Companilactobacillus allii: one gene and its partner. The protein of the gene in region 2 binds, or shares a complex with, the protein of the main gene of each other region. Links are inferred from orthologs where the notes say so. Each region holds a gene or a part of one and is shown on either strand. Other genes may lie near its edges. The genes, in order: uvrA and mfd.

The links.
Region 1: the proteins of mfd (region 2) and uvrA are in contact, whole or in part, in a crystal structure (PDB 4DFC), measured with the Escherichia coli proteins. The link is inferred for Companilactobacillus allii from one-to-one orthologs.

The regions. Positions count from the first base shown.
Region 1 is NZ_CP019323.1:1,448,002-1,451,779, reverse strand. Bases 326-3,773 are described here. They hold uvrA (excinuclease ABC subunit UvrA), read right to left. Parts: upstream 3,403-3,773; coding sequence 526-3,402; downstream 326-525. Other genes in these bases: uvrB (excinuclease ABC subunit UvrB), read right to left, coding at 3,405-3,773; rapZ (RNase adapter RapZ), read right to left, coding at 326-398. In the rest of the region: more of rapZ, read right to left, coding at 1-325; more of uvrB, read right to left, coding at 3,774-3,778. UniProt on the Escherichia coli protein: The UvrABC repair system catalyzes the recognition and processing of DNA lesions. UvrA is an ATPase and a DNA-binding protein. A damage recognition complex composed of 2 UvrA and 2 UvrB subunits scans DNA for abnormalities.
Region 2 is NZ_CP019323.1:177,545-181,958, forward strand. What follows is about bases 331-4,414. They hold mfd (transcription-repair coupling factor), read right to left. Parts: upstream 4,071-4,414; coding sequence 531-4,070; downstream 331-530. Other genes in these bases: BTM29_RS00975 (putative polysaccharide biosynthesis protein), read right to left, coding at 331-550; pth (aminoacyl-tRNA hydrolase), read right to left, coding at 4,086-4,414. Also shown: more of BTM29_RS00975, read right to left, coding at 1-330. UniProt on the Escherichia coli protein: Couples transcription and DNA repair by recognizing RNA polymerase (RNAP) stalled at DNA lesions. Mediates ATP-dependent release of RNAP and its truncated transcript from the DNA, and recruitment of nucleotide excision repair machinery to the damaged site.

The DNA of each region.
Region 1 (3,778 bases), 1.3 Mb from region 2 along the record:
TCACGTTCCTTATGAATTCCATCAAGTAAACGCCCTTCCATTGCTAGAGGGTGACTCCGACGAGTCTCTTTATATCGCGAAACTAGCTCTTCATCCGAAGCATTTAAAAACAAGATCTTCATATCAACTTTTTGTTGCTTCTCTTGTTCATCTTCATCCATTTGAGAAATCATAGAAAAAATTTCATCATAAAATGCACGGGAGCGAATATCCACAACCAATGCAACTTTTTTTATCGTTCCAGATTCATGGACTAGTTCCCAAAACTTGGGAAGAAGATTCGGTGGCATATTATCAATACAAAAATATCCCAGATCTTCGAAAGATTGCATTGCTACAGTCTTACCAGCACCACTCATACCAGTTACGATCACCAAACTTAGCATGTCTTTTGACATAGTGCACCTCGCATTCAGATATAAGCATACCACAACACTCCTGGCGTGTCATTTCAAAATCCTTGAATAGCTTTAACTTTTAGACACAAAAAAAATACAGCCAATTATGGTTGTATTTTTTGTATACCTATTTTGCAGTTTTTACTTTAGATTTCTCTTCAGCATCAATTGTACGTTTAGTATCACGTTCTAACACTGGCTTCAAATATTGACCAGTGTAACTTTCTTTAACCTCACAGATATCTTCAGGTGTACCAGTGGCAACAACTTGTCCACCACCTTCTCCACCTTCTGGTCCAAGGTCAATGACCCAATCAGATGATTTGATAACATCCAAGTTATGTTCAATAACCAAAACAGTATTACCTTCATCTACAAGACGTTGCAAAACTGCCAATAATCGTTTGATATCGTCAGTATGCAATCCTGTTGTTGGCTCATCAAGAATATAGAAATTGTGTCCAGAAGATTTCTTATATAATTCTGAAGCAAGCTTCATACGTTGAGCCTCACCACCAGATAACTGTGTGGCGGATTGTCCCATTGAGACATATCCAAGACCAACATCCACTATAGTCTGCAACTTACGTCTTATCTTTGGAATGTTATTGAAGAATACAAGTGCATCTTCAACCTTCATATCCAAAATTTCAGCAATATTTTTATCTTTATATGTAACTTCAAGAGTCTCTGAGTTATAGCGCGTACCATGACAAACTTCACAAGGTACATAAACGTCAGGCAAGAAATTCATTTCAATTTTAATGATTCCGTCACCATGACAATTCTCACAACGTCCACCTTTGACATTGAATGAAAATCTACCCTTTTTATAACCACGAAGCTTGGCTTCATTTGTTTGAGCAAATAAATCACGGATATTATCAAAGACACCAGTATAAGTTGCTGGATTACTTCTAGGTGTTCTACCGATAGGACTTTGATCAATAGCTATCATCTTCTCTAACTTATCATAGCCAGTTATCTTCTTATACTTACCTGGTTTATGTGAATTACGATTCATCTTTTGTGCCAAAGCACGTTTGAGTATCGTATTTACTAACGTTGATTTACCTGATCCAGATACACCTGTAACAGAAATGAACTTGCCCAATGGGAACTTAACATTTATCTTCTTCAGATTATTCTCTGCTGCACCAAAAACCTCAATATAATCTCCACTACCAGCTTTACGGTCCAGTGGCACTGGAATAAATTTTTTGCCAGACAAATATTGTCCAGTTAGAGACTTTTTGCTGCGCATAACTTGCTTAGGAGTTCCGGCAGCCACAATCTGTCCACCCTTTTCACCTGCACCAGGTCCAACATCTATCAAGTAATCAGCTGCTAACATAGTGTCTTCATCATGCTCAACAACAATCAAAGTATTACCTAGGTCCCGCATCTTCTTTAACGAACTAATCAAACGATTATTATCACGTTGATGAAGTCCAATAGAGGGTTCATCAAGAATATACATAACTCCGGATAAATTAGAACCGATCTGTGTTGCTAAACGGATTCTTTGCGCCTCACCACCGGATAATGTGCCGGCAGAACGTGACAAAGTTAAATAATCCAAACCAACATTGATCAAGAAAGACAGACGATCTTTGACCTCTTTCAATATCGGCTTAGCAATAACTGTATTTTGTTCACCTAAAGTTATTTCTTTAAAGAATGGAAGTTCATTTTTAATTGACATAGCCGAAACATCAGCAATATCTTGACCATCTACCTTTACAGCAAGTGCCTTACGATTCAATCTCTTACCATGACAAACTGGACAAGTTAACTCTGTCATGTACTTACGCATAACTTCACGTGTGAAATCACTACTTGTTTCGTGATAACGACGATTGATATTAGGAATTACTCCCTCAAATGGCACATCAACATCACGGACATTACCAAAGTCATTCTCATAATGAAAATGAAAGTTCTTACCATCTGAGCCATAGAGCACAATATTCTTATCATGTTCTGACATTTTTTCAAATGGTGTATCCATATCTATCTTGAATTCATTACATGCTTGCTCTAGCATTGCTGGATAATATTGTGAACTAATAGGATTCCAAGGTAGAATTGCGCCTTGTTTCAAAGTCTTAGATTGATCAGGAATCACCAAATCAATATCGACTTCTAGCTTGATTCCTAAACCATCACAGTTGTCACAAGCACCAAAAGGAGCATTAAATGAGAACAATCTAGGTTCAAGTTCACCAACAGTGAAACCACATATTGGACAAGCATTCTTTTCAGAGAAGACCATTGCCTCTTTACCAATAACATCAATGTTCATATATCCATCTGACAAACGAAGCGCTGCTTCTACGGAATCAAACAAACGTGACTTGATATGATCATTAATAACAATTCTATCAACAATGACATCAATATCATGCTTCTTATTCTTGTCGAGTTCAATATCTTCACTTATATCATGAATTTCACCATCAACTCTAATTCTTACATAACCTTGCTTTTGAATTTGAGCTAGTGCCTTTTTGTGTTGACCTTTTTTAGCACGGATAACTGGAGAAAGAACTTGTAACTTAGTTCCCTCATCAAGCTTCAATACAGCATCAACCATCTGTTGTGCTGATTGACTAGTGATAACTGTCCCATCGTTTGGACAAATCGGCGTCCCAACACGAGCCCACAACAAGCGAAGATAATCATTGATCTCTGTAACAGTACCAACAGTTGATCTAGGGTTTTTTGAAGTGGTTTTTTGGTCAATTGATATAGCTGGACTTAACCCATCGATCGAATCAACATCAGGCTTATCCATCTGTCCCAAAAATTGTCTAGCATAAGACGACAAGCTTTCAACATAACGTCTTTGTCCTTCAGCATATAACGTATCAAACGCTAGAGAACTCTTACCAGATCCAGATAATCCAGTCATTACTACTAATTTATCACGCGGAATTGTAACGTCCACATTTTTGAGATTATGTGCACGAGCTCCGTGAATTACAATTTTATCGTTTAACATAATTACTTCATTTCCGCCTTTAAATCTAGAATTGTATCACGCAAATTAGCAGCGGCTTCAAAGTCTAGTTTTGAAGCTGCAGCTTCCATTTGTTCTTGTAAGTTTTTGAGTAAGTCCTTTTGTTCCTTTTTCGACATATCCTCAAATTTCAAATCATCATCTATTTTTTCAGATTCAGACGCTGTATTATCAACTTTTTGGAACATTGAAATTGCATCACGAATCGGCTTAACAATAGTTGTAGGAGTGATGTTATGTTCTTCATTAAACTTCTCTTGCAACTCACGACGATGCTTCGTCTTAGAAATGGCACCTTTCATTGATTCCGTTATAGAATCAGCATACATGATAACCTTACCATGTTCATTACGAGATG
Region 2 (4,414 bases):
CCATTTGATAAATGTTCAAAAGACCCTTACCAAATAAAATTGCTGACCCAATAATTACTACGATCCTAATGAACTGCTCTAAAATCTGCGAGATAGCACTCGGTGTCATTTCCAAGTCACTTTGAAAATATCCTCGAAGACTAGCTTCAAAAGGTACCAATAAAAACGTCAAACTGACCGCTCTAATCTCCGGATACAAATTGGGATCGCCCATAAATATCGCTAAATATCTAGCCGATCCCCACAAAAGAATGGTCAAAGCTAAACATCCCGCCAGTAAACCAACAAAAGTTAATTTCATTAGTTTACTTTTTGCAACGGGACCATCTTGTTGTGCAAAAGTCTTAGAAATAACTACCGGTAATCCTGATAACGCAAGAACTGAAAAAATACCGTAGATAGGATACACCTGCTGATAGATAAAATATCCCCTATCACCAACAATATTTTGAAGTGGAATTCGATAAATCGCACTCAACAATTCCGAAAAAAGTGAGGCAATTGTCAATATCCACGTCCCCTTGATGGCCTTAGATACTTCTCTTTTCATTGGTATTATTTTTTGCTTTCTTTAGTTTATCAAACTCTTTTGCCATCTCTATCGCAAAAGTCTGCAATTGTTCAAACCATTCACCTTTTTCAATACTTCCAGAATCTAAGGAAATACTGAATTCGTTCTTTTTGTTATGAACAGTTGCCTTCATAGTCGTATTACTCAAAAACTCAAATACTATATCTCCAGTCAAATAATCATTGGCCTTGTCAGAGAATTTTATCACGATTATGCCACTCTTCATAATGACATTTTTAACTAGTGACTCATCCAGTGAAGTTTTCAAAAGACTTACATCTAATAAATTAGTAACTTCTTGTGGATAATCTCCGAATCGATCCAACAATTCTGATCTAACTTCTTGATAATTCTCGTCTGAATCAATTTGTCGAATACGTTTATATAACTCAACCTTTTGTCTTTCATCACTTATATAACTTGATGGAATATATGCATCTATCTCCAAATTAACTTCTGAATTAGTCTTTTCAGCCTTAGTGTGTCCACGCTTCTTAGCAACAGCATCATTCAACATCTGGGTATAGAGATCAAATCCAACTGAATCAATGAACCCATGTTGTTGCTTACCGAGTAGATTACCTGCTCCACGAATGGATAGATCTCGCATGGCAATTTTAAATCCTGAACCAAGTTCAGTAAAGTTCTTAATGGCTTCTAGTCTTTGTTCACTAACTTCTGTCAAAACTTTGTTAGGCTTATACATTAAATATGCATAAGCGACTCGATTTGATCGACCAACTCTACCACGTATCTGATACAGCTGAGATAATCCATACCTGTCAGCATTTTCAACAATCAATGTGTTGGTATTAGGCATATCAACACCAGTTTCAATAATTGTCGTCGTGACCAAAACATCATATTCTCCAGCTAAATAATCAGAAATAACACCTTCCATTTGTGTCTCTGTCATTCGACCATGTGCAGTAGCAATCCTAGCATCTGGTACGAGTGCCTGTAATTGATTAGCAACTTGATCCATGTCATCCACACGGTTGTGAAGGTAAAAAATCTGACCACCACGTTCCATTTCACGACGGATTGCTCCAGCGATAACATCGTAGTTTTGTTCCATAACATAAGTCTGGACTGGATAACGATTACTTGGGGCTGTTTCTATCAGCGACAGATCACGAACACCTAACATTGACATGTTCAACGTTCTAGGAATTGGTGTAGCGGTCAATGTTAAAACATCGACATTCGCCTTTAATTCCTTGATCTTCTCCTTGTGTTTAACACCAAATCTTTGCTCTTCATCAATTATCAATAATCCAATATCACTGAACTTAACATCTTTTGACAAAAGTCGATGTGTTCCCACAACGATATCGATCTTGCCTTCAGAAAGTTCTTGAACGATTTCTTTACTACGTTTACGAGTTTGAAATCTTGATAATACAGCAATATTTACTGGAAATCCTTCAAATCGATCTTTCATTGTCTGGTAATGTTGTTCTGCTAGTAATGTGGTTGGAGCCAAAAATACGACTTGTTTACCGGCTTCAATGGCTTTAAACGCCGCACGAAGTGCCACTTCAGTCTTACCAAATCCAACATCCCCTACTAAAAGTCGATCCATCGGATGAGCTTTTTCCATATCATGTTTAATTTCATCAATTGAGCGCAATTGATCAGGTGTTTCTGGATATGGGAAGGCATTATCAAAGTCATGTTGCATTGCATCATCTTTAGGGAACGGATAGCCTTTTTCTGCTTCTCTTTTTGCATAAAGATCTATTAAATCATCGGCAATATCTTCAATACTAGACTGGACTTTACGCTTAGTCTTTTGCCATTCATTACCACCAAGCTTATTGACCCGTGGTGATTTGCCTTCAGCAGAAACATACTTTTGGACCATATCTAGTTGAGATACTGGTATAAACAAACGACCATCATCACGATATTCGATCGTAATATAGTCTTGATGTTTACCATCGACCTCCATCGTCTGCATACCAATGAACTTACCAATACCATGATTGACATGTACTACATAATCCCCTGGTTTCAGCTCGTTATAACTCTTTAAACGTTCAGCATTAGCTAAAGTTTGATGTCTTCTACGTTTAGGTTGCTTATTGAACAGTTCTTTTTCAGTGATGACAGCAACTTTTTCATCAGGTATTTCAAATCCTGACCCAAAATTAGCATTCATAATTTGTGTTTGACTATCAAGAACCTTATCAGACGTTGTCAATGTAGCTTTGATACCAAAGTCAACCAAAGTATTATTAATAGCATCCATGCGTTTTTTGTTACTTATCAATAGAAGAACTGTATATTCTTGTTTTTGAAAACGCTCAACTTCAGACTTTAATAGAGGCATTTGACTAAAGAATTGTTGCATGCTTCTGACAGAAACATTGTGCAATTGATCCAGTTTGATATGTCCCATTCCTTGTTGGAATGCCGATATATATACTTGTGATACTTCGTTTTTTTTCATTAATTCAATAAAGCTCTGTCGGATAACTTGTTCAGGTAGAGCCTTACCAAATTCCAACTGACTTGTTAACCAGGCTTGATTGTCAGCATTATTATCATTTGATTGTTCAATCAATCGACTGTATTCGTCAAAGATCAATACGTCATCTGACTTCAAATAATCCATTAAACTACTTGGATCATCAACCAAATAATCGATAATACTCCCAAGATTGTCCGGTCTAATACCTTCAGATAATTCCTCTATGACCTGAGAAAAAGTTAATTCAAGATTATTCTTAACATCCTTATCGGCTGAAGCAAGTTGTTTATCATAACTTTTTTGTAGTTTTTTAAGACCTGATTTAACATTTTCTTCTGTTATAACTCGATCATTTGCAGGTAAAATATTGATCTCATCCAATTCTTCCATACTACGTTGTGTTTCAGTATCAAAGAACTTAATTCCCTCGACATTATTACCAAAGAAATCAATTCTTAATGGATTATCAACATTCAACGGATAAATATCGACAATATCACCACGAATAGCAAAGTCTCCTGGTTTGGCCACTAACTTATCCTTTTGATATCCCATTTGTACAAAAATACTATTTAAATTCTCAAGATCATATTCTGCATCTTTAACTATTTTCATCTGAGACGCTTCAAATAATTCTCTTGAAGGTAGCGCATATTCGACACCAGCAACAGAAGTCACAATAATCCCTGGTTCATCACTGACTAAAAAGCTCATGGCATCTAGTCTTTGGCTCAGTTCATCTGGTGAACTAGTAGCGATTTCTGTTGAAATTGCTTCCTCAACGGGGAAAATATGTACATGTTCATTGTCCAGTAAATTCAGATCATCATATAATTTATTGGCATGAAAATTAGTATTCTCAACCACCAATATTTTATTATTTTTTAGTTTTAACGTTTGCAATGCAAATAGGGAAATCGTCGACCCAGTTAATCCCGTTAACATATTCTTTGTCTTCGGTTTAATCTGGTCTATAAATCCCCCAAAATTCAATTTGCCCGCTATAAAATCTATTAAGTTCAAGGTTTGACCCCTCTTCTAATTATACTTATTCATCAATTGGTCAAACGTATCCCCAGAGATCCAATCCTTAACTGCACTGGCTGCACTGTCAATCCCTGAAAGAGCATCTGGCTCCTCATCTTTAGTGAACGGTGTTAAAACCCAGTTAACGACAGTTTGTTTGTCAGGATGTTGGATTCCTATTTTAATACGTTTGAATTCCTTTGTACCCATGGATGAAATTATACTCTTTATTCCATTATGGCCACCAGCAGACCCCTTAGCTCGCAATCTTATCTTACCGATCGGCATATCCAAGTCATCTTGAATAACCATGATCTCTGATGGTTGTATTTGATAATATC